DNA from 3 places in the Planomonospora corallina genome. Region 2 is predicted to be linked to each of the others. Evidence: riboswitches for the same ligand, from Rfam matches in the RefSeq annotation. Region 2 holds a riboswitch; each other region holds the start of a gene.

Region 1 (9,972 bases), on a different contig from region 2:
GGCGGCGAGGAAGGCGCGCAGCGGCCGCACGTGCCGGACGGGGTCGCGCCACTGGGCGAGGAGATCCTCCAGCAGGTGCTGCTCCGCGACCTGCTCGCTGTGCCGCCAGGCGCGGACGACAGGGTGGAGGAAAGCGCTCTCGTGGGCACGCTCGGGCGTCGGGTGCCGCTGGATGGCGAACACGTCGTCGTACTTCTCACGCCCCCACCGCAGGGTGACGGTGAAGTACAGCGCCTCGCCGGAGAACCGCTCGACGGCGTAGTCCTCGGGCAGATCCGTGTAGTGCCGCACGTGTCCCGCCGCGGCGTCCACTACGTAGACGTCGCACAGGTACTCGAACTGGGTCCACAGCGCGGAACTGTGGTTGACCCGCTCCAGCATGGCCCCGGTCAGCCGGTCGGAGTCGGCCGGCAGGGTCCGGACCTCGAGCGGGACCCCGTCGTAGCGCTCGGCGAGCAGGGTCGCCAGGGTGCGCAGGTTGTAGCGGAAACCGTCGATGAAGGCGGAGGACGCGCGTTTGAAGTCGCGCGCCTGCATCAGGGTGCCGGCGAAGTACAGGCCGTCGACGTTCGCCGACTGGAAGTCGGGGCGGATCGCGGGCATCCGCCCGTTCGGGGCGAGCCGGGGACGGCAGGACTCGTCGAAGACGGAGGTGTCCATGGTGAACCCGGTGCAGCGCAGTACCGTGTCGTACTCCAGTACCGCCTGCTCCCCGTCGGCGAGTGTGTAGGTGATGGCCGCTCTGAACTCGTCGCCCTCCCGCCAGATCCGGTCGACCTGGCACTCCAGCACGCCGTGCAGGGTCTTGAACCAGTAGCTGTCCAGCAGCGCACCGTACTGGCCGCGCACGTGGCCGGGGTGCTTGCTCGTCCAGGCGAGCCGGACCGGGCTGGGACTGGCCAGATGGATGACGGCGGCGTGGCCGAGCATGGCCTGGGCCGTCTCGAACGCCGAGTTGCCCTTACCGATGATCAGCACGCGCTGGTCGGCGAACTCCGCGCCGTCGACCGGCATGTCCTCGTAGCCCACGGCGTGCTCGATGCCCGGGATCTCGGGGACGTGCGGGCCGCCCCAGCCGGTCGCCATGATCAGGCATTCGGCCCGGAACACCTGGTCGCCGGAGTGCACGACGAAGTGGCCGTCCGTTCTCTCGACCCGGTCGACGGGCGTGGAGAACCGCACGCGCAGGTCGTGCTCCCGCCGGAAGTCGGCCAGGTAGCGCACCAGGTCGTCGGCGTGCGGGAAGTACTCCTGGGAGTAACGGGGGAACAGCAGGCCCTCGTCGTTGAGCAGGGAGTTCCAGTCCCAGCGCAGGGCGATCTCCGGATCCTTCGCGCCGGTGTGGACCTTGTTCAGCGAGATCAGCCTGCGGTGCCGGGGATAGCGGCCGAAGAAGGCGCCGGGGGACGCCTCGCGCTCCAGGGTCAGGTAGTCGGCGCCGGCCCGCTGGAGGAAGTAGCTGAGCTGCAGTCCGCCGGGCCCGGCCCCGACGATCAGATAGCGGTGGACGCGCTCGCCGGATCCTGTCGCGGTCATCGGTCCCGCGCCTCCGCACCGGCCGACGCGCTCGGGTACCCGGACGCGACGATCCGCTCGGCCATCGCCGTGTAGGCGGCGGGGTCGTCCGGGGCGACCGTGCCGAGGCCGTCGACGTAGCGGTTGAACATGCAGAACGCGGCGGCGATCAGCACGGTGTCGTGGATCTCCAGGTCCGTGGCGCCCGCCGCGCGGGCCGCCTCGACGTGCTCCGGGAGGACGTCGCGTCCGCTGCGCTGGACGGCGGCCGCGATGCGCAGCAGGGCCCGGAGCTTGCCGGAGACCGGGGCGCCGTCGAGGTCGGTGCGGACCTGCTCCACCAGCTCCATCCCCTCCGGAAGTTGCGCGGCGGCGAAGGCGGCGTGCGAGGAGAAGCAGAAGCGGCACTGGTTGAGCGCCGACACATGTGCCGCGATGAGCTCGCGCTCTCCGCGGGACAGCGTGCTCTCCCCGCGCAGCAGCACCTCGGCCAAAGCGTTCATCGGGGCGGCCGTCTCCGGGCGGAAACGGAACAGGCCGAGGATTCCCGGCTCGTCGGAGTCGAGGGAGATGTGGGGCATGAAAAGTCCCTTGGGGAGGAAAGAATTTCTCTCGGCACGCTCTCCGGAAGCGGACGCGTCCGACGAGTGCTCATGATCGCCGGGCTCTCCGCCGCTGTCAATCGTGGATTCGGTCCTCCGGGTACGGGTGGACCCCTGATTCGGTACATACGTGATGTGATTATGGCCGCAAGGCCAGTGTCCTATTTCCCTCTTGTTCATTCCGTGCGGGGCGGGTTAGCGTCACTCCCGTCACACGAATCAGTGATGTCATCGGTGGGAGGCCGTTCATGTCCGTGCATTCAGATGTCGTTCCCGTGCGTGATTTCTACGAGGCGCTCGCCAAGAACGACCTGGGCCGCATCCGCGACCACCTGCTCGCCGACGACGCGGTCTTCCACGTCCCCGGCGGAGGCTCCCTCTCCGGGGACTACCGCGGCAAGGAGCAGGTGATCGGCTACCTCGAGCGGTTCGCCGGGCCGGCCGAGAGCCTGACGCGGTTCGAGCCCGAGGAGTTCCTCACCGGCGAGCGGCATGTCGCGGTCCTGCTGCGCGTGCAGGGAGAGCGCGGCGGGCGGCGCCTGGACGAGCGGGGGCTCCACGTCTTCCGCGTCGAGGACGGAAAGATCACCGAGCGCCTGAGCTATCCGCAGGACCCCCGGGGCGTCGACGAGTTCTTCGCCTGACGCCCCGGCAGGGCGGCGGGAGCGCGCGGCCGTCGGAGCGGGCGTGCGGGACTGCCCGGCCCGTACGCCCGAGGTCACTTCCGGCGCGGGCGTCCTCGCGCCGGCCGCCGGGAGCGGCCGCGCAGGCGGGCCCGGGCATGCCGCCGGGACCGCCTGCGGGGCGGTCCGCCGGACTCGGCCGCCAGCACGGCTAGATAGCCCCCGGTCATCCGGGCCCGCGCGGCGTAGTGCTCGGGATCGTCGGAGGCGATCGTGCCGAGGCCGTCGACGTAGCGGTTGAACATGCAGAACGCGGCGGCGATCAGCACGGTGTCGTGGATCTCCAGGTCCGTGGCGCCCACCGCGCGGGCCGCCTCGACGTGCTCCGGGAGGACGTCGCGTCCGCTGCGCTGGACGGCGGCCGCGATGCGCAGCAGGGCCCGGAGCTTGCCGGAGACCGGGGCGCCGTCGAGGTCGGTGCGGACCTGCTCCACCAGCTCCATCCCCTCCGGGAGGCGGACCGCGGCGAGGGCCGCGTGGGTGGAGAAGCAGAAGCGGCACTGGTTGAGCGCCGACACGTACGTCGCGATGAGCTCGCGCTCTCCCGCGGTCAGCGTGCTCTCCCCGCGCAGCAGCACCTCCACCAGGGCGTTCAGCGGAAGGGCGGTCTCAGGGCGGAAGCGGAACAGCCCGCGCACCCCCGGGGCATCGGAATCGAGTTTGATGTACGGCGTGGATCCGCCGGCGTGGTTCAAGCCCGCCGGACGGGATCCTCCCCCCGGCCGGATGCCGCAGGAAACCGTTTCGTGAGTATGCGCGGTCAGTGCCTCGACTGCCGTGCCCGGCCTGATCGGGGAGGTGCTCACATCCGTCATTTCCCGGTCCTTCCTCGGTCGCGTCCCTGTTCTCGCACGGACAACTCTGCCCGTGGCGCGTGCCGGAGGAAAGAAATGGCGGATTCAGCAAGCTGACTTCCGGGAACAACTTGTTGCCGATTCCGGTCTTGACGGGAAGGGGGATTTTCTGGACGGTTTTCCCCCGTCCCGCGACTCAGTACATCGAGATGTGCACGTGGTCGTAGTGGTTGGCGGTGTTGCCGCCGCGGTCGGACATGAAGCGCCACCCCGAGCCGTGGTTGATGCGCTGGCGCCAGATCACGTACTTGACGCCGAGCTTGTTGCGGTGCTTGATCGTCCAGGCGGCGATCTCGTCGCCGAGCTTGAGGTTGGCGGCGGTGGGCATGGCGCCGCCGGTGCTCATCATGAAGTCGCAGGCCCGGCCGAGGGGGTGTTCGCCGCCGTCGTTCAGGCTCCGGTAGCAGCCGACCGTGTGGGTCAGGTCGAAGCGCCGCCTGATGGTGTCGCGCATGTTCCTGGTGCGGTCGGTGATGTTGTCGGCCCCGGTGGGCAGCTGGGGCGCCCAGCCGCCGGCGCGGCGCCCTGAGCCCAGGGGCACGAGCTGGTCGAGTTTCCGCTTGATGTCGCGGATGACCTTCTCGGCCTCCTTGCGCTGCCGCTCGACCTCCTCGGCCTCCTTGCGCCGCTGCTCGGTCAGCTCCTCGGCCCGGTCCGCGGCCTGCTTGCGCCGGTCCCTGCTGGTGGCGAAGCCCTCCAGGTAGGCGCTCTGCTGGGCGATGAGGTGCTCCATCACGGCGGCGGCGTTCATGCCGCCGCTGTCGGCGAACAGCAGGGACGGCAGGGTGCTCGAGCTGCTCTGGTAGCGGATCTGGGCGATCGAGTCGACCTGGCGCCAGGCCTCGTCGTAGGTCCGCTGGGCCTTGCGGAGGTTCTCCTCGGCGACCTTCTCGGCCTTCTCCGCCTTCCGCACGGACTCCCGTTTGGCGGCGTAGGTCTCGATGAGCCTGTCGACCTTCTTGTTGAGCTCGTCCAGCTCCTTGAGGAGCTGCTTCTCGGTGGGTTTGGGTTCCGCGAGGCCCGTGCCCGGAGCGGTGAGGGTGAGTCCGAGCGCGGAGAGCAGGCAGACGGACGCAGCCACACGACGGCGGAACGTGGGGGCCGTGGGGGACGGGGCCGCCACGCGTTCTCCTCTCCTCCAGCCGGCCGGGTTAGCTGACGGGTTCGGGCTGGAGCGGCCCGCCACCACGGTGGTTCACCCCAGGTGCGGTGGTTCCCCGGCTCCCGGGCGAGGCGCCCGGGATTAGGCATCTCCGCTGTTGAAGCGGCTAACTGGAGGATAGTAGTGGTAATGGGATGGTCATGCTAATTCAAGCCGAGACCAAGCGGTGATCAGTCCGTGACGACGGCGCGCAGGCGGCGGGCCGCCTCCTCGGGCAGGACGTCGTTGACGAACGCCCCCATGGCCGACTCCGATCCGGCGAGATACTTGAGCTTGTTCGGCGCCCGGCGGATGGAGAACAGCTCCAGGTGGGCGTAGGCGAGGTCCCGCCCGGTGCGGACCGGCGCCTGGTGCCAGGCCGCGACGTACGGCATCGCCACGCCGAACAGCCCGTCCAGCCGGCGCAGCACCTCGGTGTAGAGTGGCCCGAACGCCGCGCGCTCGGCCGCCTCGAGCCCGGCCAGGTCGGGGACCCGCCGGTGGGGGTAGAGGTGCACCTCGTACGGCCAGCGGGCGGCGGCCGGGACGAACGCCGTCCAGTGCTCGTTGGCCGCGACCACCCGCACCCCGGCCTCCCGCTCGGCGGCCAGGACGTCGGCGAACAGGTTCCGCCCGGTCCGCTCCCGGTGGCGCCCGGCGGCGGCGAGGGTCAGCTTCGTGCGGGGGGTCACGTAGGGGTAGGCGTAGATCTGGCCGTGCGGGTGGGCCAGCGTGATGCCGATCTCCGCCCCGCGGTTCTCGAAGCAGAACACCTGCTCCACGCCCGGGACGGCCGACAGCTCCGTCGTCCGGTCGATCCAGGCCTCCATGACCAGCTCGACCTGCCCGGGGGAGAGCCGGGAGAAGGAGGAGTCGTGCTCGGGGGTGAAGCAGACCACCTCGCAGCGGCCGGCGCCCGGGCGCACCTCGCTCAGCCCGCCCGCCGGGGCGTGCTCGCCGATCCGGGTGGAGAACGACGGGAACCGGTTCTCGAAGACGACCACCTCGTAGGAGGAGGCGGGGATCTCGCTGCGGCGTCCGGGGGCCGACGGGCAGAGCGGGCACTCGTCGGCGGGCGGCAGGAAGGTGCGGCTCTGCCGGTGTCCGGCGATCGCCACCCACTCCTCGGTCAGCGGGTCGTAGCGCAGCTCGGAGGCCGTCGGGCGGGGCGGCAGCTCCCGCTCGTCGACGGCGCCGCGGTCCGCGCCGTCCTGGCTGTCGTAGTAGAACAGCTCCCGGCCGTCCGCCAGATGGGTGAGTGTGCGCTTCATCGGTCCGCCGCCTGCCTCTCCTGCTCCGGCTCGGCGATGATCAGCTCGCCCGCCTCCGCTGTGATCTCTTCCCTGGCCTCCCGCGGCAGGCCGGGATCGCTGATGACGACGTGGGCGTCCGCCAGGCGGGCGATGGTGCTGATGCCCACCGTGCCCCACTTGGTGTGGTCGGCGGGCACGACCAGGCGGTGCGCGGAGGCGACCAGCTCGCGGTCGGTCTCGGCCTCGAGGAGGTTGGGCGTGGTGAACCCGGCGCGGGCGCTCATCCCGTGCACGCCGAGGAAGAGGGTGTCCACGTGGAGCCCGCGGATCGCGGCCACGGCGACCGGGCCGACCAGCGCGTCGGAGGGGGTGCGCACGCCGCCGGTCAGCACGACCGTGCGGTCCGCCCGGTCCGCGCGGTGGAAGACGTCGGCGATGCGGACGGAGTTGGTGATGACGGTCAGCTCGGGCACGTCGACGAGGAAGCGGGCCAGCGTCCAGGTGGTGGTCCCCGCCGAGAGCGCGACGGCCGTGCCGGGCCGCACGAGCTCGGCCGCGCGGCGGGCGATGGCCTCCTTCTCCGCTTGCTGGCGCGCCGACTTGGCGGCGAACCCGGGCTCCTCGGCCCGGCCGGGGCCGGTGGCGGTGGCGCCGCCGTGGACCTTCTCCAGCAGGCCGCGCTCGGCCAGGGCCTCCAGGTCCCGGCGGATCGTCATGTCGGAGACGCCGAACTCGCGGACGAGGTCGGCCACCCGGACGCCGCCGCTGCTGCGCACCCGTTCCAGGATCGTCTGCTGCCGTTGCTGGGCGAGCATTGCCCCACTCCTTAATCAAACATGTTCCACCAAATTATCACATAATGCCCCGACCTGGATGTTCGTTCATGCGGGATGTCGCTCACAGTCGGTCGAGTTCCGCGCCGAGGTTCGCCCGGGCGGCCTCCTCCCAGCCGGCGCCGGCGACCCTGAAGATCACCGGGAGGTCCAGCAGCGAACGCAGCACCCGTGCCCGCCCGGCCCGGAACGCCTCGTCGGGGACGAAGCCGTACTCCTCGCGCACGGCCGCCGCGTAGGCGGCGTAGACCTCCGGCGGCGCGGCCAGGATCGCCAGGTCGGCGTCGCACAGCACGGCCCCGTCGGCGTCGCCGGGGGCGGGGTCGTGGGTGACGGTGAGCCGGACCAGCCTCGCCACCGTCGCCACCGCCGCGGGCGGCAGGCCCAGCTCGGGCAGGGCCCGTTCGGCCATCCGGGCGCTGCGCTCCTCGTTGTCGCCGCGGTGGGGGTCGTAGACGGCGTCGTGGAACCAGGCGGCGAGCCGTACCAGATCGGGGTCGCCGGCGTGCCCGGCCAGCGCGTCGACGTGGCCCAGCACCGCCTCCAGATGGGCGGTCGTGTGGTATCTGCGGTGCGGCTCGCCGTACCGGGAGACCAGGTCCAGGCCGAGCCGGTCGGCCTCGGGGCCCACCAGGGCCCGCCAGCGGTCCATCAGCTGAGAGCTCATGCCGGGGACTCTAGGCGCCCGCGTGCGGAGGGCCGCGACTTGGGCCTTGTACGGCGCGCGCTCCCGGGGGACGGTGGAGGCCGGACCCGGTTCCACGGACGGAGGAGGGCTAGGCATGGCCAGACGGGCGCGCAAGGCGCGGGCGAGGAAGAAGCGGAAGGCCAACCACGGCAAGCGGCCCGCCGCGCGGTAGCGCGGGCCAGAGCTGCGGGCCGGAGCTGCGGGCCGTCAGCCGTCGCGCCCCCAGGCGGCCAGCAGCCGGGCCTGGAGGTCCGTGCCGTCCGGCGCCGGGTGCGGATCCCCGATCACCCCCGCCTGCCGGTAGCCGTCCTCGGCGCCGGCGAACCAGGCCGCGCAGGCCTCGACCAGCTCGGGGTCGAGCCGCTCGTCCGCGCCGATGGCGCGCGCCAGGTCCCAGGTGTGGATGAGGGCGTCGGCGAACAGCTCGGTGATGTACTCGGCGCCGGGCACGTCGCCGAACGGCAGGCGGACGACGCGGGTCAGGGCCCCGTCGTCGCCGGCCGCGGCGGTCGCGGCCGAGACCGAGGCGTCGAACGCCTTCAGCGGATCGTCGCCGAGCAGGTCGCCCTCGAAGGCGGGGCCGACCTCGGCGGCGCTGCGCCCGGCGAGCAGCCCGGGAACGCACAGGCTCTCGTTGACCACGTGGTTGACCAGGGTGCGCACGTCCCAGTCCGCGCAGGGTGTCGGGTTCTCCCACTGGCCGGGTGCGATCCGGTGGACGAGAGCGCCGAAGTCCTCCAGCGCCCGGCGGTAGGCCTCCCGGATGTCGATGGTCATGTGCTGCCCTCCCGAATCATCGATTCGACCGTAACCCGCCGACGGCCAGTAGTCAGTGCGCCTGTTGGACATGACCGGACGGCCCGCGGCGGCGCGGCCCGGCCTCCGGGCGGGAGACGGGGACCGGACGGCGGGCCCGCCGGAGCAGGACCCCCGGGAGGACCCCGAGGACGGAGCGCCCGGGCTCCCCGGGGGAGACACCCGGGGGGACGCGGCGGAGGGCCGGGGGCGCCGGCGGCCTGCCGAGGACTCAGTCCTCCGAGCTCCCCGGCAGCTTCTGCTCCACCCAGACGATCTTGCCCTGCGGCGTCAGGCGGGTGCCCCACCGGTGGGACATCCAGCGGATGAGCGCGAGGCCCCGGCCGCTGTCGTCGGTGCCCGAGGCCTCGCGCACGACCGGCAGCGCGAAGGAGCGGTCGGCCACCTCGCAGACCAGCGTCGGCCCGCGCAGCAGGCGCAGCCCGACCGAGCCCTCGCCGTGCCGGACCGCGTTGGTGACCAGCTCGCTGACCATGAGCTCCGTGGCGTCGACCGCGCCGTCCAGCCCCCAGCCGGAGAGCGTGTCCCGGACGAAGGCGCGGGCCCTGGCCGCCGAGCGGGTGTCCGCGGGCAGCGCCAGCACGGCGACCTCGTTCTCGGACAGCTCGTGCACCCGGGCCAGCAGGAGCGCGGTGTCGTCACGCTCGTGCCCGGGGCGCTGCATGCCGATCGTCAGGTCGCAGAGGTCGTCGAGGCTCTCGTCCGGCCGCGCCCCCCGCTCGGCGAGCAGCCCGCTCAGCGCGCCGATGCCCTCGTCGATGTCGCGCTCGCGGCTCTCCACCAGCCCGTCGGTGTAGAGGGCGAGCAGCCCGCCGGGCGGGAGGGTGAGCGAGACCGTCTCGACCGGGTCGTTGCCGATGCCGAGCGGGAGCCCGGCGGGCACCTCGACGACCTCGGCGCCGCCGTCCGGGTGGATCACGATCGGCGGGACGTGCCCGGCACGGGCGATCGTGCAGAGCCGGGTCACCGGGTCGTAGACGGCGTAGACGCACGTGGCGATCTGGCTGGGGTCCAGGTCCTGGCTCATCCGGTTGAGCCGGAACAGCACCTCGCCGGGACTCAGGTCGAGACTGGCCAGCGTGCGGGCGGCCACCCGGAGCTGGCCCATCGTGGCGGCGGCCCGCGTGCCGTGCCCCATCACGTCGCCGACCACGAGGGCGACCCGGCAGCCCGGCAGCGGGATCACGTCGTACCAGTCACCGCCGACGCCGACCAGGTCGCTCGCCGGCAGGTACCGGGAGGCGATCGACAGCCCCAGCGGCTGGTAGAGCTCCGCCGGGAGCAGGCTGCTCTGCAGGGTCAGAGCGGTACGGCGCTCGTGGCCGTAGAGCCGCGCGTTGTCCAGGCAGATCGCGGTCCTGGCGGCGAGTTCCTCGCCGAGGGCGATGTCCTGCTCCTCGAAGGGGGCGCTCTCCGGCCGCCGGGTGAAGACGACGAAGCCCAGCACCCGGCCGCGCGCCTTCAGCGGCACGACCAGGAACGAGCTGTTCTCCAGGACCCTGGTCACCGAGTCGCGTTGCCAGGAGCGGCCGATCTCCCGCGCGGTGCGGCTGCCCAGCCGGGGGTAGAGGATCGGCTTGCCGGTCT
Region 2 (9,972 bases):
CGTAGACCGTATAGGCGCCGAAAGCGACCAGAGCGGCGACCAGACCGGGCAGCACCCGGGGATCCGCCGTGCGGTCTCCGCTCCCGGAGGCGAAGAGCGGGTAGAGCGAGAGCGAGACAATCCAGTAGAGCACCACGAAGCCGATGCCGTCGATGGCGCGGGCGGCCAATCGTTCCCACCATTCGGCGGGTCGCGCGGGAAGCGCGGGCGGCGGGACCGCCGTGCCCATTGGGGCCGTATAGGCGCCCGCGGACTCGGGAGGCGCCGATCCTTGACGATTGTCGCCGGGGCGCCGAGAGACGGCCATGGCGTTCCTCCCGCCGCACGAATGGGTTCGCAGTCCATCGCAGTCTGCCCCGGAAGCGCCACCCGACACCGCTTTTCCGGGCCACGAATGAAAACGGGGCCACCGTTTCACCCGGCGGCCCCGATGATCAAACGACTACTTGACCTTGATGACCACCGTCGAGGCGACCTTGTCGGGCAGGGACTGCTGGTACGGCTTGTCCCAGAGCTGCCAGAGGAAGGCCACGATCCAGTAGAGGTAGAGGACGTAGGTCAGGATCGTGCCGATCCCCGGAATCCACGTCAACAGCAGGGGGCCGTAGATAGCCGCGGCGCGCTTAACGGCCACGTCGGTGGGGAGGCCCTGGGATCCGGCGACGCCCCCGACCTGAATGACCTTGATGCCCATCGCCAGCTTGCCCAGCGTCTGGCCGCTCTTGCGGAGCATGAGGAACTCGTAGCCGACGAACATCGCGGCCAGCAGCAGCGAGGTCAGCAGGGCCGCGATGAGGAAACCGCTCCCGTCCGATTGCTCGCCCGTTTGAAGGTTGATGCTCGCCTGCGTGACGAGGATCGCGCCGAGGACCGCCGCGATCAGCAGGCTGGCCACGAAGTAGATGACACCATCGATGATCCGCGCCACCAGGCGCTGCCACCACTCGGCGAGCGGGCCGGGAACGCCGGGAGGCGTCACCCCCTGAGGCCCGTACCCAGGCTGGCCGTATCCGGGCTGACCGTAGGCCTGCTGCTGGCCGTAACCCTGCTGGCCATAGCCGGGGTGGACGCCCTGCTGGCCGTAGCCCTGCTGGGGCTGCTGGCCGTAGCCCTGCTGCTGGCCATAGCCGGGCTGCGCGCCCTGCTGGCCGTAGCCCTGCTGCTGACCGTACCCCGGCTGCTGGCCGTACCCCGGCTGCTGGCCGTAACCGGGCTGCGCGCCCTGCTGGCCGTAGCCCTGCTGAGGCTGCTGGCCGTAGCCCTGCTGCTGACCGTAGCCGGGCTGCGCGCCCTGCTGGCCGTACCCCGGCTGCTGGCCGTACCCCGGCTGCTGGCCGTAACCGGGCTGCGCGCCCTGCTGGCCGTAGCCCTGCTGAGGCTGCTGGCCGTAGCCGGGCTGGGAGCCGGTGTCCCCCCGGTATCCCACGATCGTCACGTCAGGGTCCCCGCCCTGCTGACCGTATCCGTGCTGCTGTCCGTACTCCGGCTGCCCCGACGGTGTGCGATCGCGGTCGGGATCATCCTGCGGATACGGCGGCTGTCCGGTGCTCACCGCGTCACCTCACTTCGACTGGGCATGCGTCGTATGTCAGACATGCATGCTTGCTGCTGCACAAGGTAGCGACATAGGTAACAACAGTCACCTTTCCCGCGAGTCAGCACCCGGGTCATTTTCCCCCAAGTGAAGCAACATCCTGGTGTTGCCCAGGGTGTTGGGCTTGACGTGCTCGAGGTCGAGGAACTCCGCGACCCCCTCGTCATAAGAGGCGAGGAGTTCCGCGTAGACCTCCGGCGAGACCGGGGTCCCCTGGATCTCCCTGAACCCGTGCCGGGCGAAGAAGTCGACCTCGAACGTCAGGCAGAAGACACGGCGCAGGCCCAGGTCGCGGGCGGCCCGGATGAGCTCGGAGACGATCCGGTGCCCGATCCCCAGCCCCCGGCAGGAGGGGTCGACGGCGACCGTGCGGATCTCGGCGAGGTCCTCCCAGAGCACGTGGAGCGCCCCGCAGCCGACCACCTCGCCCGCCCGCTCGGCGACCCAGAACTCCTGCACGTCCTCGTACAGCGTGACGGTGGCCTTCTCCAGCAGGCGCGGCCCCGCCCCGGCGTAGGTGTCGACGAGGCGCCGGATGGTGCGCACGTCCGGGGTGCGCGCCCGGCGGACCATGACCGTCTCGGCCCCCGGCACGCCTTTCGGGGGGAAGTGCTCCGCAACCTGCTCCATATCGGATCAGGGTACGTCCTTCAGCGCCGACAATTACGGCTCATCCTTAACATGCGCCCCAAGCGCACCGGATGACGGAGAGTAAAAGCCCCGTCATGGGCTCACCGCCGCCTCTCGCCGGCCTCACCCCGGCCTTCCGCCGCCCGCCTCGCCCTCCCCCTTCAGGGCGTGGACCTGCGGAGACCTTCGTCACACGCCTTCCGGAGCGGGCACCGTCGCAGGGAGACAACCCTGCCGACCAGGATTTATCGTGACCTGCCCGTGATTTCGTCGTTCGCGGACCCTTACCGAGTTTGCAGTTCCGGTTGAGCTTGAACCTTCCTTTGCACTAGTGTCCAAGGCCGATGTCGGCTCACCCCGAGAGCCGGCCCGCCGAATCTCCGACTCGGAGAGCCGGGGACCCACCTCCCGAACGTTCCCCGGGGTGAATCCAGGGCGCCGCCAGCGTGCCCGGTAGGGCTGCCTCCGGCCCGAACCCGTCAGCTAACCCGGTAGGCGGTGCGAGGAGAGGAGCCTTGTTGGTGAAGCGCACGCGCGGCCGCGGGAGAGAGCACGCGGGCAAGCACGCCCGCTGTCGAGAACGCGCCCCGCGCCGCCTCTCGCTCCGGATCGCGGCCCTCGCGACCGCTCTCGCCTCCCTCACCCTGGGCAGCCCTCCGGCCGCCGTCGCCGAGCCGAAGCCCGGCCTCCAGGAGCTCGCCAAGCAGGCCGACCGACTGCACACGGAGATCGAGCAGCTCGCCGAGCAGTACAACGGTGAGCGGGTCAAGCTCAAGCAGGCGCAGCGGACGGCCGCCGCCGCCAAGAAGACCCTCGCCAACAGCGAGTCCAGGCTCCAGGAGCTCCGCCAGAAGACCACCCTGCTCGCGCAGAGCAACTACATGGCCGGCGGCCTGGCCAACACCCTCGCCTTCACCTCCTCCGGTGACCCCAGCGCCTTCCTCGACCAGGCCGCCACGGCCTACGCGCTCCAGCAGCAGCAGAGCGAGCAGCTCGCGCAGCTCGGCCAGGCGGTCAAGGCCGCCGAGCGGGCCAAGGTCAGCGCCAAGGCCAGGACCGACGAGGTCACCAAGCTCCTCGATCAGCTCGGCACGAAGCGCACGAAGATCGAACGGCTGGTCGCCCAGGTCGAGAGCGATCTCTTCCGGCAGGTGCGTCAGCGCGCGAACAGCGGCGGCCGCGCCGTGAAGGTCGACATGCCGATCGTGGGCGACGGCAAGGCGGCCCAGGCCGCCCGCTGGGCGCTCACCCAGCAGCTGAAGCCCTACGTGTGGGGAGCCGAGGGCCCCAGCGGCTTCGACTGCTCGGGCCTGGTCATGTGGGCCTACCAGAAGGTCGGCATCAGCCTCCCGCACTACACCGGCAACCAGTGGACGGCGGGCACGCGCATCTCCAGGGAGGAGATGCGGCCCGGAGACCTCGTCTTCTTCTACAACGACCTGCACCACGTCGGGATCTACATCGGCGGCGGCCTGATGGTCCACGCGCCGCGGACCGGCGACGTCGTCCGCATCGCCCCGATCGCGGGCCGGCCGTTCGCCGGCGCCGTACGGATCGCGAACTGAGCTCCGGCGCCGTACGGATCGCGAACTGAGCTCCGGCTCCGTGCGGGCGGACCGAAAGCCGGCGCCGTGCGGATCCCGGACCGGCTCCTGTTCGGAGCTCGTCGCGACCCGCGCTCAGGACGGGGCGGGTCGCGAGGGGACGGGCCCCGGACCGGGAACCGGACCGGGCGGCGAGGTCAGATCAGGCGGCGGCGGGCGGCCCAGGCCACGGCCTCGATCGCGGTGGCCACGCCGATCCGGTCGCAGATGCCACGCAGCCTGCGCCGGACGGTGCGCCCGCTGATGTCGAGGCGGCGTCCCACGCGGTCCACGGTGACCCCCTTGGCGAGCTCCGCCAGGAGGACGAGGTCCTCGTCGCTGAGATCGGCCTCGCGCACGGCCAGAGGGCCGCGACGGGCATCCACTACGACTTCTGGATATGCCATCTAGAGGTCCTCCCCCGCACCGGCACCCAGCCGTGAGTGTGATCGGAACCAATGTCGCCCGCCAGGAACGTTAAACGTCCTCTTCAAAGGTCGTCAAGTTCTGTTCTCGATAGAGCAGACGGACACCATTGACATACCGGTCATTACATGAACTACTAACGACATCACGGAGTTTAGTGAATAATTCGCTCCAGTCGACCGCGGCCCGTGCGAGCAGTGGCCTTTCCCCGTCCGCGCCACGTCGGCTCCGCGGGGAGTTCTCGCTGATCACCACGGGTCCGATCATCCCGTCGCCGCTCGGACGCGAGCATTTACCGAGATGATGAGATGTTCGTCACTTTGATCGGATCATGCGACTGGTGTGACGAGAAGAAATAGTTGTCCGGTTATCGGACGGAGATCCGCTCCACCGTGTCGAATATCATTCTGGAGTTCCGCTCCGGCGCACAGTAAGAGATGCGCCGAAAAAGCCTTTATGTTCTCGCATCAATGGGTGCCACAGCGGGCTCTCGGAGGGCCTTCCCGCGGGACCCCGCCCTCCTGCCGCGTGCGCCGGGACGCTCCCCGGCCGGGAGAAACACGTGAGCGCGGCCGGGGACGCTCCCCGGCCGCGCTCACGCACCACGATCAACCCGCCGGCTTGACCAGCGGGAACAGGATGGTCTCCCGGATGTTCCTGCCGGTGAAGGCCATCACGAGGCGGTCGATCCCCAGCCCCATGCCACCGGTCGGCGGCATCGCGTATTCCAGGGCGGTGAGGAAGTCCTCGTCAAGCTGCATGGCCTCCGGGTCGCCGCCCGCGGCGAGCAGGGACTGCTCGGTGAGGCGGCGGCGCTGCTCGACCGGGTCCACCAGCTCCGAGAAGGCGGTGCCCAGCTCGGTGCCGAACCCGATCAGGTCCCACTTCTCGGTCAGCAGCGGGTTGTCGCGGTGCTGACGGGCCAGCGGGGAGGTCTCCAGCGGGTAGTCCATGACGAACGTGGGCTGGATCAGCGTGTGCTCGACCAGCGCCTCGAAGATCTCCTGGACGAGCTTGCCCTGGCCCCACTTCGGGTCCCAGGGGATCTCCCGCGCGTCGGCGAGCTTGCGGACCTGGTCCAGGGAGGTCTCGGTCGTGACCTCCTCGCCCAGCGCCTCGGAGACCGAGCCGTACAGCGTGATCCGCGGCCACTCGGCCCGCCCGAGGTCGACCTCCACCCCGTCGTGCTCCACCACGGAGCGGCCCAGCGCGGCCACCACCGCCTTCTGGATCATCCGCTGGGTCAGGTCGGCCATGTCGTTGTAGTCGAGATACGTCCCGTACGCCTCGAGCATGGTGAACTCGGGGTTGTGGGTGGCGTCCGCGCCCTCGTTGCGGAAGTTGCGGTTGATCTCGAAGACCTTCTCGATGCCGCCCACCACGAGCCGCTTGAGGTAGAGCTCGATCGCGATGCGGAGGTAGAGCTCCATGTCGTAGGCGTTGATGTGGGTCTTGAACGGCCGGGCCGTGGCGCCGCCGTGGATCGGCTGCAGCATCGGCGTCTCGACCTCGAGGTAGCCCTCCTCGTGCCAGAAGTCGCGGACCGCGCGGACGACGGCGCTGCGGGTGTAGGCCATCTTGCGGGCCTCGTCGTTGACGATGAGGTCCACGTAGCGCATCCGGACCCGCGCCTCGGGGTCGGTGAGCCCGAGGTGCTTCTCCGGCAGCGGGCGCAGGCACTTGGAGGTGATGGCCCACCGGTCGGCGAGGATCGACAGCTCGCCGCGGCGCGAGGTGATGACCTCGCCCTCGATGCCGACGTGGTCGCCCAGGTCGACGTCGCGCTTCCAGGCGGCGAGGGACTCCTCACCCACCTTGTCCAGCGAGATCATGACCTGGAGGTCGCCGGAGCCGTCGCGGATGGTGGCGAAGCAGAGCTTGCCGCCGATCCGGGAGAGCATGACGCGACCGGTGACGCCCACTCTGTCGCCGGTCGCGGTGTCAGCGGCGAGATCCGCGTATTTATCGCGGATCTCGGCGTTGGTCGCGGTGCGCGGGAAGTTCACCGGGTAGGGGTCGACGCCCTCGGAGCGGAGACGGTCGAGCTTCTCCCGGCGCACGCGCATCTGCTCGGGCAGATCCTCGGCTGGAGTCACATGGTCGGTCACGCGGTCAAGGTTACCGATGTCCGGACTGTCTCCGGCCGCTGCCCGCGCCTCACATCGTGTTGCGGTGGTAGATGAGCCGGAGCCCGATCAGCGTCAGCCACGGCTCGTGCACGTCGATCGAGGCCGACTCGCTGACCACCAGCGGCGCCGCGCTGCCGGTCGCGACCACCGTGACGTCGTCCGGGTCGTCGGCCAGCTCGGCCGCCATGCGCTCCACGATCCCGTCCACCTGGCCGGCGAAGCCGTAGATGATGCCGGACTGGAGCGCCTCGACCGTGTTCTTCGCGATCACCGAGCGGGGCCGGACCAGCTCCACCTTGTGCAGCTGCGCCCCGGCGGCCGCCAGCGCGTCCACCGAGATCTCGATGCCGGGCGCGGTGACCGCCCCGACGTACTCCCCCTTGGCGGAGACGGCGTCGAAGGAGGTCGCGGTGCCGAAGTCGACGATGACGCACGGCCCGCCGTACAGCTGGATGGCGGCCAGCGCGTTGACGATCCGGTCGCTGCCGACCTCCTTCGGGTTGTCCATGCGGACCGGCACGCCGGTGCGCACGCCGGGCTCGACGATCACCGCGGTGACGTCGCCGTAGTAGCGGCGGCACATCTCCCGCATCTCGTTGAGCACCGACGGCACCGTGGAGCACAGCGCGATGCCGTCGACGTCGGCGCCCTTGAGCAGCGGCGACTGCCCCAGCAGCCCCTGCAGCACGACGGCGATCTCGTCGGCCGTGCGCCGGGCGTCGGTGGCGATCCGCCAGTGCTCGATCACCTCGTCACCCTCGAACAGGCCGAGCACGGTGTGAGTGTTGCCGACGTCGATGGCGAGCAGCATCAGTTCCCCCGAAGGTCCAAGGCGATGTCCAGGGCCGGCGCCGAATGCGTGAGCGCGCCCACCGCAAGGTAGTCAACGCCAGTTTCGGCCACGTCACGAGCCGATTCCAAGGTCAGGCCCCCGCTGGACTCCAGCCGCGCCCGCCCGGCCACCAGCCGTACGGCCTCACGCAGCTGGGGCACCGTGAAGTTGTCCAGCAGGATCTCCTCCGCTCCCTCGGCGAGCACCGGCTCGATCTGGTCGATCCGGTCGACCTCGACCTCGATCGGCAGGCCGGGGTAGGCGTCGCGGACCGCGCGGAACGCCTCGGCCACCCCACCCGCGGCCACCACGTGATTGTCCTTGATCAGAGCCGCGTCCGAAAGGGACATCCGGTGGTTGGCCCCGCCGCCGGCGCGGACGGCGTACTTCTCCAGCGCGCGCAGGCCCGGCAGGGTCTTGCGGCTGTCGCGGATGCGGGCGCCGGTCCCCTCCACCGCCCGGACCCACCGGGCGGTCAGGGAGGCGATGCCGGACAGGTGGGTGAGCAGGTTCAGCGCGGTCCGCTCGGCCGTCAGCAGGTCACGGGTGGCACCGGTGACGGTCATCAGCACGTCCCCCCGGCTCACCCGCTCGCCGTCCTTGACGTGCCGCTCGGCCCGCTCCGCGCCGAACCGGGCGAAGACCGCCTCGGCGACCGCGAGCCCCGCGACCACCCCGTCGGCCCGCGCCACCACGTCGGCGGTCGCCGTCCGGCCCGCGGGGATCGTGGCGATGCTCGTCACGTCCCCCGCCTCCTGGACGTCCTCGGCGAGCGCGGTGTCGAGCAGGGCGCCCACCCCGGCGGGGTCCAGCCCCGCCGCGGCCAGTTCCTCGGCCAGGTGCGCGGGCAGTCCCGGCGGCACGGCCTCGGCGTGCGGACGGTAGTTCATGATCAGGCCCTCCTCCGTCAGGGTCAGGTCGAGGTGGCTGAGCCATCGGGCGTCGTCGCGCTCGGGGAAGTCCTCCCGCCAGTGTGCCCCACGGGTCTCCTCCCGGGCGCGGGCGGCCGTCACCAGCGCCGAGGCGACGGTCAGCAGGTTGGTGGCCTCCCACGACTCGGTGCACGGCTCGACCGCCACCGGGGTCCAGCGGGCGTTCAGCAGGGCGCGGCTCACCCCGTCGAGGCTCCCGCCGCTGCGCAGCACGCTCGCGCCCCGGCTCATGTGCGCCTGGATCCGCGACCGGGCACGGGGGTCGACGAGCCCGGCGGGACGCCGGTCCGGCACCGGCTCGCCGGGCGCCGGGCGCAGCGCGTGGACGTCGGCGGCGATGCGCTCGGCGAAGACCAGGCCCTCCAGCAGCGAGTTGGAGGCCAGCCGGTTGGCGCCGTGCACGCCGGTGCAGGCGACCTCCCCGCAGGCGTACAGGCCGGGCACGCTGCTGCGGCCGTGCAGGTCGGTGCGGACGCCGCCGCTGGCGTAGTGGGCGGCCGGGGCGACCGGGATCGGCTGCGTGACCGGGTCGATCCCGTGCTCCAGGCAGACCGCGTGGATCGTCGGGAAGCGGGTGCGCCACTTCTCCTCGCCGAAGTGGCGGCCGTCGAGGTACATGTGGTCGGCGCCGGTCTCGCGCATCCGCCGCATGATGGCCTTGGCCACGACGTCCCGGGGGGCCAGGTCGGCCAGCTCGTGCACGTCCCGCATGAACGGCACGCCGTCGGCGTCGACGAGCACCGCGCCCTCGCCGCGGACCGCCTCGGAGATCAGCGGCTGCTGGCCGGTCGCGCCCTCGCCGAGCCAGAGCACCGTCGGGTGGAACTGCACGAACTCCAGGTCCCGCACCGCGGCCCCGGCCCGCAGCGCGAGCGCCACCCCGTCCCCGGTGGAGACGAGCGGGTTGGTGGTGGCGGCGTAGACCTGGCCCATCCCGCCGGTGGCGAGCACCACCGCGCGGGAGCGGACGGCGCCCACGCCGTCGCGTGAGCCCTCGCCCATCACGTGCAGGGTCACCCCGGCCGCGTGGCCGTCTCCGTCCTTGAGCAGGTCGAGGACGAGCGCGTGCTCGATCACCTCGATCTCCGCCGCGCGGACCGCCGCGACGAGCGCGCGCTGCACCTCGGCGCCGGTGGCGTCGCCGCCCGCGTGCACGATGCGGTTGCGCCGGTGGCCGCCCTCCCGGGTGAGCTGGAGCTCTCCGGCGGCGTCGGTGTCGAACCGGGCGCCGGTCGCGATGAGACCGCGCAGCGCTTCCGGCCCCTCGGTCACCAGGACCCGGACCGCCTCGGTGTCGCAGAGGCCGACCCCTGCGATGAGCGTGTCGGACAGGTGCTCGCCGGGGGTGTCGTCCGGGTCGAGCACGGCGGCGATGCCGCCCTGCGCCCAGCGCGTGGAGCCAGCCGAGAGCACGTCCTTGGTGACGACCAGGACCTTCGCGGCGGGCTCCAGGCGCGCGTAGCGGAGCGCCAGGGTCAGGCCCGCGATCCCGGAGCCGACCACGACCAGGTCCGCCTCGACCGTCCAGCCCGGCTCCGGCGCGGTCAGTCTCAGGGGGATCGCCGGGATACTCATGGTCGCCTCCTCGGGACGGGTCGCATGGCGACACCGGGGCGTCGCGCCGCGGGCGGTGCGTCCCGCGGATTTCGTCATCATGACGATAACGCCGGGCGCGCCGTGAGGCTTCCCCGGGGTCCGCGGTGACCCCGGGCGACCCCGGACGACCCCGGGCGCCCCCAGCGGCCCCGGGGAACCCCGGAGGCCCCGAGGAACCCCGTAGGGCGAGGGCGTCAGCCCGCGACGAGGTCGCCCCGGAGGCCGGCCGTGCCGGGGGCCGGGGCGGCGA
Region 3 (9,972 bases), on a different contig from region 2:
GATCTCCGTGAACTCCTCGACCTCCCGCCCGCTGTGCAGGACGAACAGGTCGCACCCGCTCCGGAACAGCCACGCCTTCTCGGTCGCGGGAATCGAGATGCCGGGCAGCCCGGAGACGAACACCGGCCGCGGGGACAGGCCCGCGAGCACCTCGGCGGTCAGGATGTCCACCACGGGCCCGGTGCAGGCGACCAGCACGGCGTCCGGCCGGAACCGCTCCGCGGCGCGGCGCAGCGCGCGGGCCGAGAGCACCGGCGGGTCGGCCGCCGCGCCGGACACGGCCGCGCGGATCTGCGCGGGTGACGGGGTGATGGGCGTACGGATCACCGCCAGCTCCGCCGTGCAGCCTCCGGGCAGGCCGCCGAGCAGGCAGGCGGCCCACTTCAGGTAGGAATCCGAGTCGGCCACGGCCAGGACTTTCAACCGCGCACTCCAGTGTCGTGGTGGGCGAACATCGAAAGGTGGGAGCGGAGCGAGGGCGCGGCCCGGGCGGTCCACCACTCGTCGGGGACCTCCACCGTCTCCACGGCCACGCCCCGCGCCGCCAGCAGGACCCGCAGGGAGGTGACCGCGGTGGAGGGCAGGCTGATCACCTTCTGCTCCGCGGCCAGTCCGCGCAGGGTCATCTCGGCGGGTCCGCCGCCCTCGTAGACGGTGACGCCGGGTTGCCGCCTGACCCGGTCGAGGTCGCCGGGGTCCTCCCGGCGGTGCGGGAAGTAGGCGACGGGTCCGGATGAGCCGAGCTCGGCCAGCCAGGTGAGGTAGCGCTCGCGGTGGATCAGCCCGTTGCGGACCAGCGAGGTGCCCAGGACGACGGTGCGCTCGGCGGGGCGGGGTCCGCCCAGCGGCTGGGCGCGCAGCCAGGCGAAGTCGTGGCCGGCCAGTTCCGCGCCGGTGCGCCGTACGGCGTCGGCCAGTTCGGCGGGGACGGGCAGCGCGGTGAAGATCGACAGTCTGCCGGCGTGGGCGGCGGCGCGCAGCCGGAGGGCGGCGGCCGCGCCCAGGGCGGTCCGCGCCGCGGAGCGCAGCGGCCGGCCGGCGGCGCGGGCCCGCAGCAGCGGGACGCCCGGCCGGCCGGTGAGCAGCTCCAGGAGCCTGATCGTGGCCAGCCCGTCGTCGACGATCACGACGCGGCGGGGCAGGGCGGTGAGCCAGGTGAGCTGGACCTTGCCGGAGAAGGCGTCGCCCACCACCCAGGCCGGACCCCGGCCTGGCCGCGGCATGTCCTGTTCCGGCTCGGCCAGCTCCAGCCCGTCCGGCAGGCCGAGGCGGCGCAGCTCGCGGCGGGTCACGGTGAGCGGGCGCAGCCCGGCCCGGGGCACCACCCTGGTCCGGGGGCCCAGCAGCCCGGCGTGGTGCGCTTCCACCACGCCGAGCATCTGCAGCGGGGACTCCACCCAGGCGACGGCCGAACACTGCTCCCGCGCGTGGTCTCGACCGTGCTGCTCCACGCCGGGCGATGACCCGTTCACGACGGCCTCACGGTAACGCGGCGGTCTTACGGCGCCGGGAACCCGAGGTGAACAGCCGGCCACGCCCCCGATCCCCGCCGGAACCGGGCGGCGCCGGAACCGGGCCCCGCTGGAACCGGGCGGCGGCGTGCGGGTCCGTCTCCGTTCGACCGCCCCCGCCCAGCCGTCCCGGGCGCGGTCGTCCCGGGCGCGGTCGTCCCGGACACGGTCGTCCCGGACACGGTCGTCCGGATGCGGACACCTCCCCCTCCCCCGCTACACCGCCTTTTGCCGGATTTTTCCCCATCCGATGCCGAGAGATGAAACCCCGCTCCGATCGTTTGCCCGGCCTTCACCGTGCACCGGCTCAGGCATCCGTGCAGGTGACCGATGGTTCAAGTACGCCGAATCCGCGACCCCGCGGAACCGGGGACCCACTCCCCTGGGGTGAGTCAGCGCCACGTGCGCTGTAGGGCACTTTCCGGCCCGAACCCGTCAGCTAACCCGGTAGGCGGTACGGAAGTCGATCAAGGAGCCGAATCCCCGTATGGGCAAGCACCGCCGCACCTCCCCCTCGAAGATCCGCGTCATCTCCTCCGGGAGGAGCAGGCCCTCCCACACGAAGAGCCGGACCTCCGTCCCGGAGGGCCAGGACTCCCCCGCGAAGAAGCGCCGCCTGACCCACGTCCTCGTCGGCGCCTCGGTCACCCTCGCCGGCGGGGCCGTCGCGAGCCCTCCCGCCCACGCGGACACCGGGCAGGATCTGTCCGCCGCGATCGCCGCGATCGCCTGGAAGGGCGAGCGGCCGGCCTCCCGGGCGGTCTCCGCGGAATCCGCCAGGTCCAGGACGTCCCTGCAGGTCATCGCCGACGGACTGCCGAAGGTCTCGGCCGCCGAGGTGCTCGACATCGCGGAGCGCCAGATCGGCGTGAAGGAGAACGGCGCCGGCGGCGGCACCAAGTTCCACCGGTGGTACATGGACTCCTACCGCGCCGACGAGACCGTCGAGCGCGACGGCGGCAGCATCCGCGGCTACGCCAACGCCCCCTGGTGCGCGATGTTCGTCTCCTGGGTGGGCGAGCAGGCCGGCATCCGGCCCGTCTTCGGCTGGGACGCCTACACCGTCACCTACGCCCAGTGGTTCAAGGCGAACGGGCACTGGGGCAGGACCGCCAAGTCCGGCGCGCTCGTCTTCTTCGACTGGAAGGGCGGCGACAGCCTGTACGGGATCGACCACGTCGGCCTGGTCGAGAAGGACAACGGCGACGGCACGATCACCACGATCGAGGGCAACACCGGCAACGGGAAGGTCGAGCGGCGCGTCCGCCCGAAGTCCCAGGTCGTCGGGTACGGCTACCCGGTCTACCGGGCCTGACCGGCCCGCCCGGACACGAGGGGGCACGGCCCGCACGGGCCCTGCCCCCTCGCCCGTTCCACGGGCCCTGCCCCCTCGCCCGTTCCACGGGCCCTGCCCCCTCGCCCGTTCCACGGGCCCTGCCCGCTTGTCCGCTTCACGGACGGGACGGGCGCACCGCCCGGGCCCGCCTCCGTGATCCTTCCGGAGGTCCACGGCCCCGGATCCGGCCGCATGCCCTCCCCCTGGATCACGGCGTGCTGTGGGAGCGCTCCCGTTATGGGAGCGCTCCCAGCAGCATCTCTGGGGCGTTTGTACACTTAAAGCGCTATACATCCTGCTTCTGAACACGAGTTGTAACGGTTGAGTTTCGGCATATTGACGTTCCCGTTGCCCGTCGGCCACTCTTCGTGGGAGCGCTCCCAAATATGGTGCAGAGCCCACCCGCCTCGGCCCGGTTTGTCGGGGACCGGCCGCGGCGGCACCTCCCATCGATTCGGACGACCACCTGAGAGGGGTCCGGAATGCTGAACACCAAGCGGCAGGGCAAGCTCGCCGCCGTTGCGGTCATGGCGGTCACCGCCCTGACGATCACCTCCTGCGGCTCGGGCGACGAGAAGCCCGCCACCAGCGGCGGCACGTCGGCCGCGGCCGAGCCGGTCACCATCACCGTCCACACCTTCGGCGGCGGCGAGAACTTCGGCTACGACAAGGCCGTCGAGAAGTGGAACGCCGAGCACCCGAACATCCAGATCAAGTACCAGAACCTCACCGACCGCTTCGAGGACGTCTACCTGCCCCAGCTGCTGCAGAAGCTGCAGGCCGGCAGCGGCGCCGGCGACGTCGTCGGCATCGACGAGGGCGCGATGGGCCTGATGGCCCAGCGTCCGCAGTTCTTCGCCGACCTCGGCCAGTACGGGCTGGAGAGCCGCAAGGCCGACTTCCCCGCGGCCAAGTGGGAGAACGGCATCAACAAGGACGGCAAGCTCTTCGCCCTCGGCACCGACATCGGCGGCATGGCGATGTGCTACCGCAAGGACCTGTTCGAGAAGGCCGGCCTGCCGAGCGAGCGCGAGGAGGTCAGCAAGCTCTGGCCCGACTGGAACGCCTTCATGGAGACCGGCAAGAAGTTCCAGGAGAAGGTCAAGGACAGCAAGTTCCTCGACGGCCCGAACACCCTCTACAACGTGGTCCTGTCGCAGGAGGCGCCGAAGAACGGCAACGTCGCCTACTTCGACAAGAGCAACCAGCTCGTCATCGAGAGCAACCCGGCCGTCAAGACCGCGTTCGACACGGTGAAGTCCTTCAGCGAGGCGGGCCTGACCGCCAAGCTCGCCTCCTTCACCAACGAGTGGAGCGCGGCGACCAAGAAGGGCGGCTTCGCCGTCATGGGCTGCCCCGCCTGGATGGTCGGTGTGATCGAGGGCAACGCCGGCGAGGAGAACAAGGGCAACTGGGACGTGGCCGCGGTGCCCGGCGGCGTCGGCAACTGGGGCGGCTCCTACCTGGCCGTCACCTCCCAGAGCAAGCACCCCAAGGAGGCCGCCGAGGTCGTGAACTACCTCACCGGCAAGGAGGGGCACATCGCGGCCTTCGAGGAGGCCAACGCCTTCCCGAGCTCCCTGCCCGCCCAGCAGGACCCGGCGGTGGCCGAGAAGAAGAACGCCTTCTTCAACGACGCCCCGGTCGGCAAGATCTTCGGCGAGTCCACCGCGGGCCTGCAGCCGGTCTTCCTCGGTGAGAAGCACGCCCAGGTGAAGACCTCGGTCGAGAAGATCCTCGAGGGCATGGACAAGGGCTCCATCCCCTACGGCGAGGCCTGGGCCAAGTTCGTCGAGGCCGGAGTCAAGGCGGCGGGCTGATCCCCGTCCCGACCCGTACGGGCCCGGCGGCGGCCACCCCGCCGCCGGGCCCGTCGCCTGCCCACCGCTGAAAGGCTGACCGATGACTCTGAACATCGACACCCCCGCCCCGGCGCGGAAGCCCGGCCCAGGCCGGTCCTCCGGGCGCCGGGGCTCGGGGCGGGGCGGCAGCGGGCTCGCCAGGTTCGACCTCCGAGCGACCCCCTACTTCCTCGTCTCCCCCTACTTCCTGCTCTTCGCGCTCTTCGGCCTCTTCCCGCTCGTCTACACCGCGTGGGTGTCCCTGCACGACTGGGAGCTCGCCGGAGACAAGACCTTCACCGGCATCGACAACTACGTCGAGCTGATCGCCGACGGGACCTTCTGGAACGCGGTGCTCAACACCGTCGGAATCTTCGTCATCTCGACGATCCCCCAGCTCGTCCTGGCGCTGCTGCTGGCCAACGCCCTCAACAAGCGGATCAAGGGCCGGCTCTTCTTCCGGCTCGGCATCCTGCTTCCGATGGTGACCTCGGTCGTCGCGGTCGCCGTGGTCTTCACCCAGCTCTACGGGCGCGACTACGGCATGGTCAACTGGTTCCTCGGCCTCTTCGGCGCCGAGCCCCTCGAGTGGCAGAACCAGAGCTGGAGCGCGTGGCTCGCCATCTCCACCATGATCGACTGGCGCTGGACCGGCTACAACGCGATCATCCTGCTGGCCGCCATGCAGACGATCCCCAAGGACCTCTACGAGGCCGCCTCCCTCGACGGCGCCTCGGCGACACGGCAGTTCTGGCAGATCACCGTGCCGATGCTCCGCCCGACGCTGATCTTCGTGGTCTTCGTCTCCACCATCGGCGGCCTGACCCTGTTCGCCGAGCCGGTGATGTTCGAGGGAAGCCCGCTGATGACCGGCGGCGCCACCGGCCAGTACCAGACGGTGGCCATGTTCATCGTCAAGGAGGCGTTCCGTGACTTCGACATGGGCTACGCCTCGGCGGCCGCCTGGATGCTGTTCGCGCTGATCCTCGTCGGCATCCTGATCAACTACTCCTTCACCCGCCGCATCGGGGGTAAAAAGTGACGGCGATCCAGGCAGGACGGCGCTCGCGGGGCCCCGCCTCCGCGGCGAACCGCATCTGGGACGCGGGCCCGCTGACGAAGGTGGTCCTCGCCTTCGCGCTCGTGCTCTCGGCGTTCCCGATCTACTACATGTTCGTCATGGCCACGCGGACCAACGACGAGGTCCTCGAGACGCCCCCGCCGCTGCTGCCCGGCGGCAACCTCGGCGAGAACGTCCAGCGGCTGCTCGAGAACGAGAACGCCTACTTCGGCACCGGCCTGATCAACTCGATCATCATCTCGACCACGGTGACCGTCTCCGTGGTTCTCATCTCCACCCTGGCCGGCTTCGCCTTCGCCAAGCTGAAGTTCAAGGGCGGCAAGCTCCTGCTGGGCACGATCCTGCTGACCATGATGGTCCCGCTCCAGCAGATGGGCATCGTCCCGCTCTACGAGATGATGGTGACGCTCGGCTGGACCGGCCAGATCCAGGCGGTGATCCTGCCCTTCCTGGTCAACGGGTTCGGGGTCTTCATGATGACCCAGTACACCTCCCAGGCGGTGCCGGACGAGCTCATCGAGGCGGCCCGGGTCGACGGGGCCTCCACCATGCGCATCTACGCCGGCGTGGTGCTGCCCGCCGTACGGCCCGGCATGGCGGTCCTGGCCCTGCTCACCTTCATGCAGAACTGGAACGAGTTCCTGTGGCCGTCGATCGTGCTGAACCCCGAGAACCCGGTGGTGCAGACCTCGATCTCGATGCTCAACCAGGCCCGCGGCACCGACTACGTCATGCTCTTCACCGGCACGGCGGTCTCGGTCCTCCCGCTCGTCGTCGTGTTCATCGCATTCGGCCGGCAGATCGTCGGCGGTCTCATGGAAGGTGCGGTCAAGGCGTGACAACGCAAGATGCGCGTATTCAGGCCCCGGAACTGGTCTTCCCGACCGACTTCGTCTGGGGCGCGGCCACCTCCGCCTACCAGATCGAGGGGGCCGTCACCTCCGGTGGGCGCGGCGTCTCCATCTGGGACACCTTCGTCCGGCAGCCCGGCCGGGTCGTCAACGGCGAGAACGCCGACGTGGCCATCGACCACTACCACCGCTACCGCGATGACGTGGAGATGATGGCCTCCCTCGGCCTGGGGGCCTACCGGTTCTCCGTCTCCTGGCCCCGGATCCAGCCCGACGGCACCGGCCCGGCCAACGCCGAGGGTCTGGACTTCTACAAGCGGCTGGTCGACGAACTGCTGGCCCGGGGCATCGACCCGTGGGTCACGCTCTACCACTGGGACCTGCCCCAGGCGCTGGAGGACGCGGGCGGCTGGCCGTCGCGTGAGACGTCCGCGCGCTTCGCCGACTACGCGGCCCTCGTGCACGACGCGCTGGGCGACCGGGTCCGCAACTGGAGCACGGTCAACGAGCCGTGGTGCGCGGCCTTCCTCGGCTACGCCTCCGGCGAGCACGCCCCCGGCCGGCGCGAGCCCGCCCAGGCGATGTACGCCGCCCACCACCTGCTGCTCGCGCACGGCCTGGCCGTGGAGGCCATGCGGGCACAGCGCTCCGACACCCGGATCGGCGGCTGCGTCAACCTCTACGCGATCTCGCCGCAGACCGGTTCCGAGGCCGACCTGGACGCCGCCCGGCGCATCGACGGCCTGCAGAACCGGTTCTTCCTGGACGCCCTGCTGAAGGGCGCCTACCCGGCCGACGTGCTGGAGGACCTCGGGGAGATGGCGGGCTTCGCCCGGGAGGGCGACCTGGCGGTGATCGCGCAGCCGCTGGACATGCTGCTGATCAACTACTACAGCCGCTTCACCGTCTCCGGCAAGCCCGGCGGCGCGGCGTCCGCGGCGGCGGCCCCCACCGACTCGGGCTCCCCCTGGGTCGGCAGCGAGCACGTCTCCTTCGTCCAGGGCGGCCGGCCGGTCACGGCCATGGGCTGGGAGATCGACGACTCCGGTCTCTACGAGATCCTGACGAGGCTGCACCGGGAGTACCCGGCGGTCCCGCTGGTGATCTCCGAGAACGGCGCGGCCTTCGACGACGTCGTGGCCGCGGACGGCACCGTGCACGACGGTGAGCGGCGCGACTACATCGCCGCCCACCTGCGCACCTGCCACGCCGCGATCCAGGCCGGTGTCCCGCTCACGGGGTACTTCGCCTGGTCCCTGATGGACAACTTCGAGTGGGCGTGGGGGTACGGCAAGCGCTTCGGCCTGGTCCACGTCGACTACGGGACGCAGGTGCGTGTTCCCAAGGAGAGCGCTCTTTGGTATGCCGAGACCATCAGGCGTGGGGGCCTGAACGGTCCGGCAGAATAAGAGCGACACATCACCCATGGGGGCAAAGCACATGAACGGCGATCGTCGTCCGACTCTCGAGGCGGTCGCGGCCTTGGCCGGCGTCGGCCGGGGCACGGTGTCGCGGGTCATCAACGGCTCACCGAAGGTGAGCGCGAAGGCCCGCGACGCCGTCCACCAGGCGATCCGGGAGCTGGGCTACGTCCCCAACCGGGCCGCCCGGGCGCTGGTCACCCGGCGGACCGACACCGTCGCGCTGGTGGTCTCCGAGTCGGAGCTGCGGGTCTTCGACGAGCCCTACTTCGCCGGGACCATCCGCGGCATCGGCTCGGCGCTGTCGGAGACCGGGCTCCAGCTCATCCTGGCGATGGCCCAGTCGACGCGGGAGCACGAGCGGCTGGAGTCCTACCTGACCGGTCAGCACGTCGACGGCGTGCTGCTGATCTCGCTGCACGGCGCCGACCCGCTGCCCGGGCGGCTGGAGGCGATGGGCGTGCCGACCGTCATCGGCGGCCGCCCCGTCGGCCTGACCCCCTACAGCTACGTGGACGTCGACAACCGCGCCGGCGCCCGGCAGGCGGTGAAGTACCTGCTGGGCAAGGGGCGCCGCCGGATCGCCGCCATCGCCGGCCCACAGGACATGGGTGTGGGCGTCGACCGTCTCGCGGGCTACCGCGACGCCCTGCTCGCCACGGGGATCCCGGAGATCGTGGCCTACGGCGACTTCAGCGAGGAGAGCGGCATGGCGGCCATGCGCGGGCTGCTGGCCGACGTCCCCGACCTCGACGCGGTCTTCACCGCCTCCGACCCGATGGCGCTGGGCGCGATGCGGGTACTGCGCGAGCAGGGCAGGAGCATCCCCGGCGACGTCGCGGTGATCGGCTTCGACGACTCCCCCGCCGGGGCCCACTCCTCCCCCAGTCTCACCAGCGTGCACCAGCCCACCGAGGCCATGGGCCGCCAGATGGCCCACCTCCTGGTCGCCCGGATCAACGGCGAGCACCTGGAGCAGCCCGTGGTGATCCTCGACACCCACCTGGTCGAGCGGGAGTCCGCCTGAGCGGCCGGGCCCGCGCCCACGCCGCGGCCGCTCCCTCCCGGCCCCCTCGGAAAGGAACCTCCGTGTCCCGGCACTTCACCCTCCGCAGCGGCGCCCTCCACGCCGAGATCACCCAGCGGGGAGCGGCCCTGCGCGTGCTCCGGCACGACGGGCGCGACCTGGTGACGAGCTGGCCCGAGCAGGGTCCGGCGCCCTACTACAGCGGCGCCCTGCTCGCCCCCTGGCCCAACCGGGTCGGCGGCGCCCGCTACGCCTTCGGCGGCGAGACCCACCATCTGGCGGTGAACGAGCCGGAGCGCGGGCACGCCCTGCACGGCCTGGTCTCGGACGCGCTGTGGGAGCCGGCCGGGGAGCCGGTCCCCGGCGGCCCGGACTCGCCGGCCTCGCTGCGGCTGGCGCACACCGTCACCCCGGCGCCCGGCTACCCGTTCACCCTGTCCCTGCAGGTCGTCTACTCCCTCACCGGCGCCGGGCTGACCACGACGCTGACGGCGGAGAACACCGGCGAGGCCGCCGCGCCGTACGGCTGCGGCCCGCACCCGTGGCTGCTGGCCGGCGACTCGGTGGAGGAGTACGAGCTGCGCGTGCCCGCCCGCCGGGTGCTGCTCGTGGACGAGCTGCTGCTCCCCCGCTCGCTGGAGGACGTCGCCGGCACGCCGTACGACTTCACCGTGTCCCGCGTGGTCGGCGGCACCGCCGTGGACCACGCCTTCACCGGCCTGGTCCCGGACGCCGACGGCTCCGTGGCGGTGCGGGTGAGCGGCCCGGACGGCGGGGCCGAGGTGCGCTGGCAGGCGGCGGAGCTGCCCTGGGTCCAGGTGTGCACCGGCACCGGGCTCGGCCACGCCGGGCTGGCCGTCGAGCCGATGACCTGCCCGCCGGACGCCTTCAACTCCGGCACCGA

Evidence for each region. Region 2 has a riboswitch for cyclic di-AMP ahead of ACFOWE_RS03210 (C40 family peptidase). Riboswitches for the same ligand answer to the same signal wherever they lie in the genome.
Region 1: it holds a riboswitch for cyclic di-AMP, as region 2 does, so the genes downstream of both, ACFOWE_RS30025 (coiled-coil domain-containing protein) here and ACFOWE_RS03210 (C40 family peptidase) in region 2, are expected to answer to the same signal.
Region 3: it holds a riboswitch for cyclic di-AMP, as region 2 does, so the genes downstream of both, ACFOWE_RS29295 (CHAP domain-containing protein) here and ACFOWE_RS03210 (C40 family peptidase) in region 2, are expected to answer to the same signal.

What each region holds. Positions count from the first base shown of each region.
Region 1 covers NZ_JBHSBM010000047.1:119,790-129,761, forward strand. The annotation lists gene ACFOWE_RS30005 (NAD(P)-binding domain-containing protein) at 1-1,536, opposite strand, end outside; gene ACFOWE_RS30010 (carboxymuconolactone decarboxylase family protein) at 1,533-2,096, opposite strand; gene ACFOWE_RS30015 (nuclear transport factor 2 family protein) at 2,393-2,761, shown strand; gene ACFOWE_RS30020 (carboxymuconolactone decarboxylase family protein) at 2,836-3,438, opposite strand; gene ACFOWE_RS30025 (coiled-coil domain-containing protein) at 3,791-4,735, opposite strand; cyclic di-AMP (ydaO/yuaA leader) riboswitch at 4,781-4,914, opposite strand; gene galT (galactose-1-phosphate uridylyltransferase) at 4,987-6,066, opposite strand; gene ACFOWE_RS30035 (DeoR/GlpR family DNA-binding transcription regulator) at 6,063-6,863, opposite strand; gene ACFOWE_RS30040 (HD domain-containing protein) at 6,946-7,548, opposite strand; gene ACFOWE_RS30045 (50S ribosomal protein bL37) at 7,664-7,741, shown strand; gene ACFOWE_RS30050 (TIGR03086 family metal-binding protein) at 7,777-8,346, opposite strand; gene ACFOWE_RS30055 (ATP-binding SpoIIE family protein phosphatase) at 8,597-9,972, opposite strand, start outside.
Region 2 covers NZ_JBHSBM010000009.1:60,628-70,599, reverse strand. The annotation lists gene ACFOWE_RS03225 (RDD family protein) at 1-229, opposite strand, end outside; gene ACFOWE_RS03220 (RDD family protein) at 443-1,435, opposite strand; gene ACFOWE_RS03215 (amino-acid N-acetyltransferase) at 1,640-2,224, opposite strand; cyclic di-AMP (ydaO/yuaA leader) riboswitch at 2,585-2,737, shown strand; gene ACFOWE_RS03210 (C40 family peptidase) at 2,746-3,789, shown strand; gene ACFOWE_RS03205 (LuxR family transcriptional regulator) at 3,966-4,214, opposite strand; partial or broken gene lysX (bifunctional lysylphosphatidylglycerol synthetase/lysine--tRNA ligase LysX) at 4,842-6,368, opposite strand; gene ACFOWE_RS03195 (type III pantothenate kinase) at 6,391-7,173, opposite strand; gene ACFOWE_RS03190 (L-aspartate oxidase) at 7,173-9,701, opposite strand; gene panD (aspartate 1-decarboxylase) at 9,917-9,972, opposite strand, start outside.
Region 3 covers NZ_JBHSBM010000043.1:7,390-17,361, reverse strand. The annotation lists gene ACFOWE_RS29305 (DUF6716 putative glycosyltransferase) at 1-408, opposite strand, end outside; gene ACFOWE_RS29300 (hypothetical protein) at 420-1,472, opposite strand; cyclic di-AMP (ydaO/yuaA leader) riboswitch at 1,844-1,979, shown strand; gene ACFOWE_RS29295 (CHAP domain-containing protein) at 1,999-2,826, shown strand; gene ACFOWE_RS29290 (ABC transporter substrate-binding protein) at 3,330-4,667, shown strand; gene ACFOWE_RS29285 (carbohydrate ABC transporter permease) at 4,750-5,730, shown strand; gene ACFOWE_RS29280 (carbohydrate ABC transporter permease) at 5,727-6,608, shown strand; gene ACFOWE_RS29275 (GH1 family beta-glucosidase) at 6,605-8,029, shown strand; gene ACFOWE_RS29270 (LacI family DNA-binding transcriptional regulator) at 8,061-9,068, shown strand; gene ACFOWE_RS29265 (aldose 1-epimerase family protein) at 9,131-9,972, shown strand, end outside.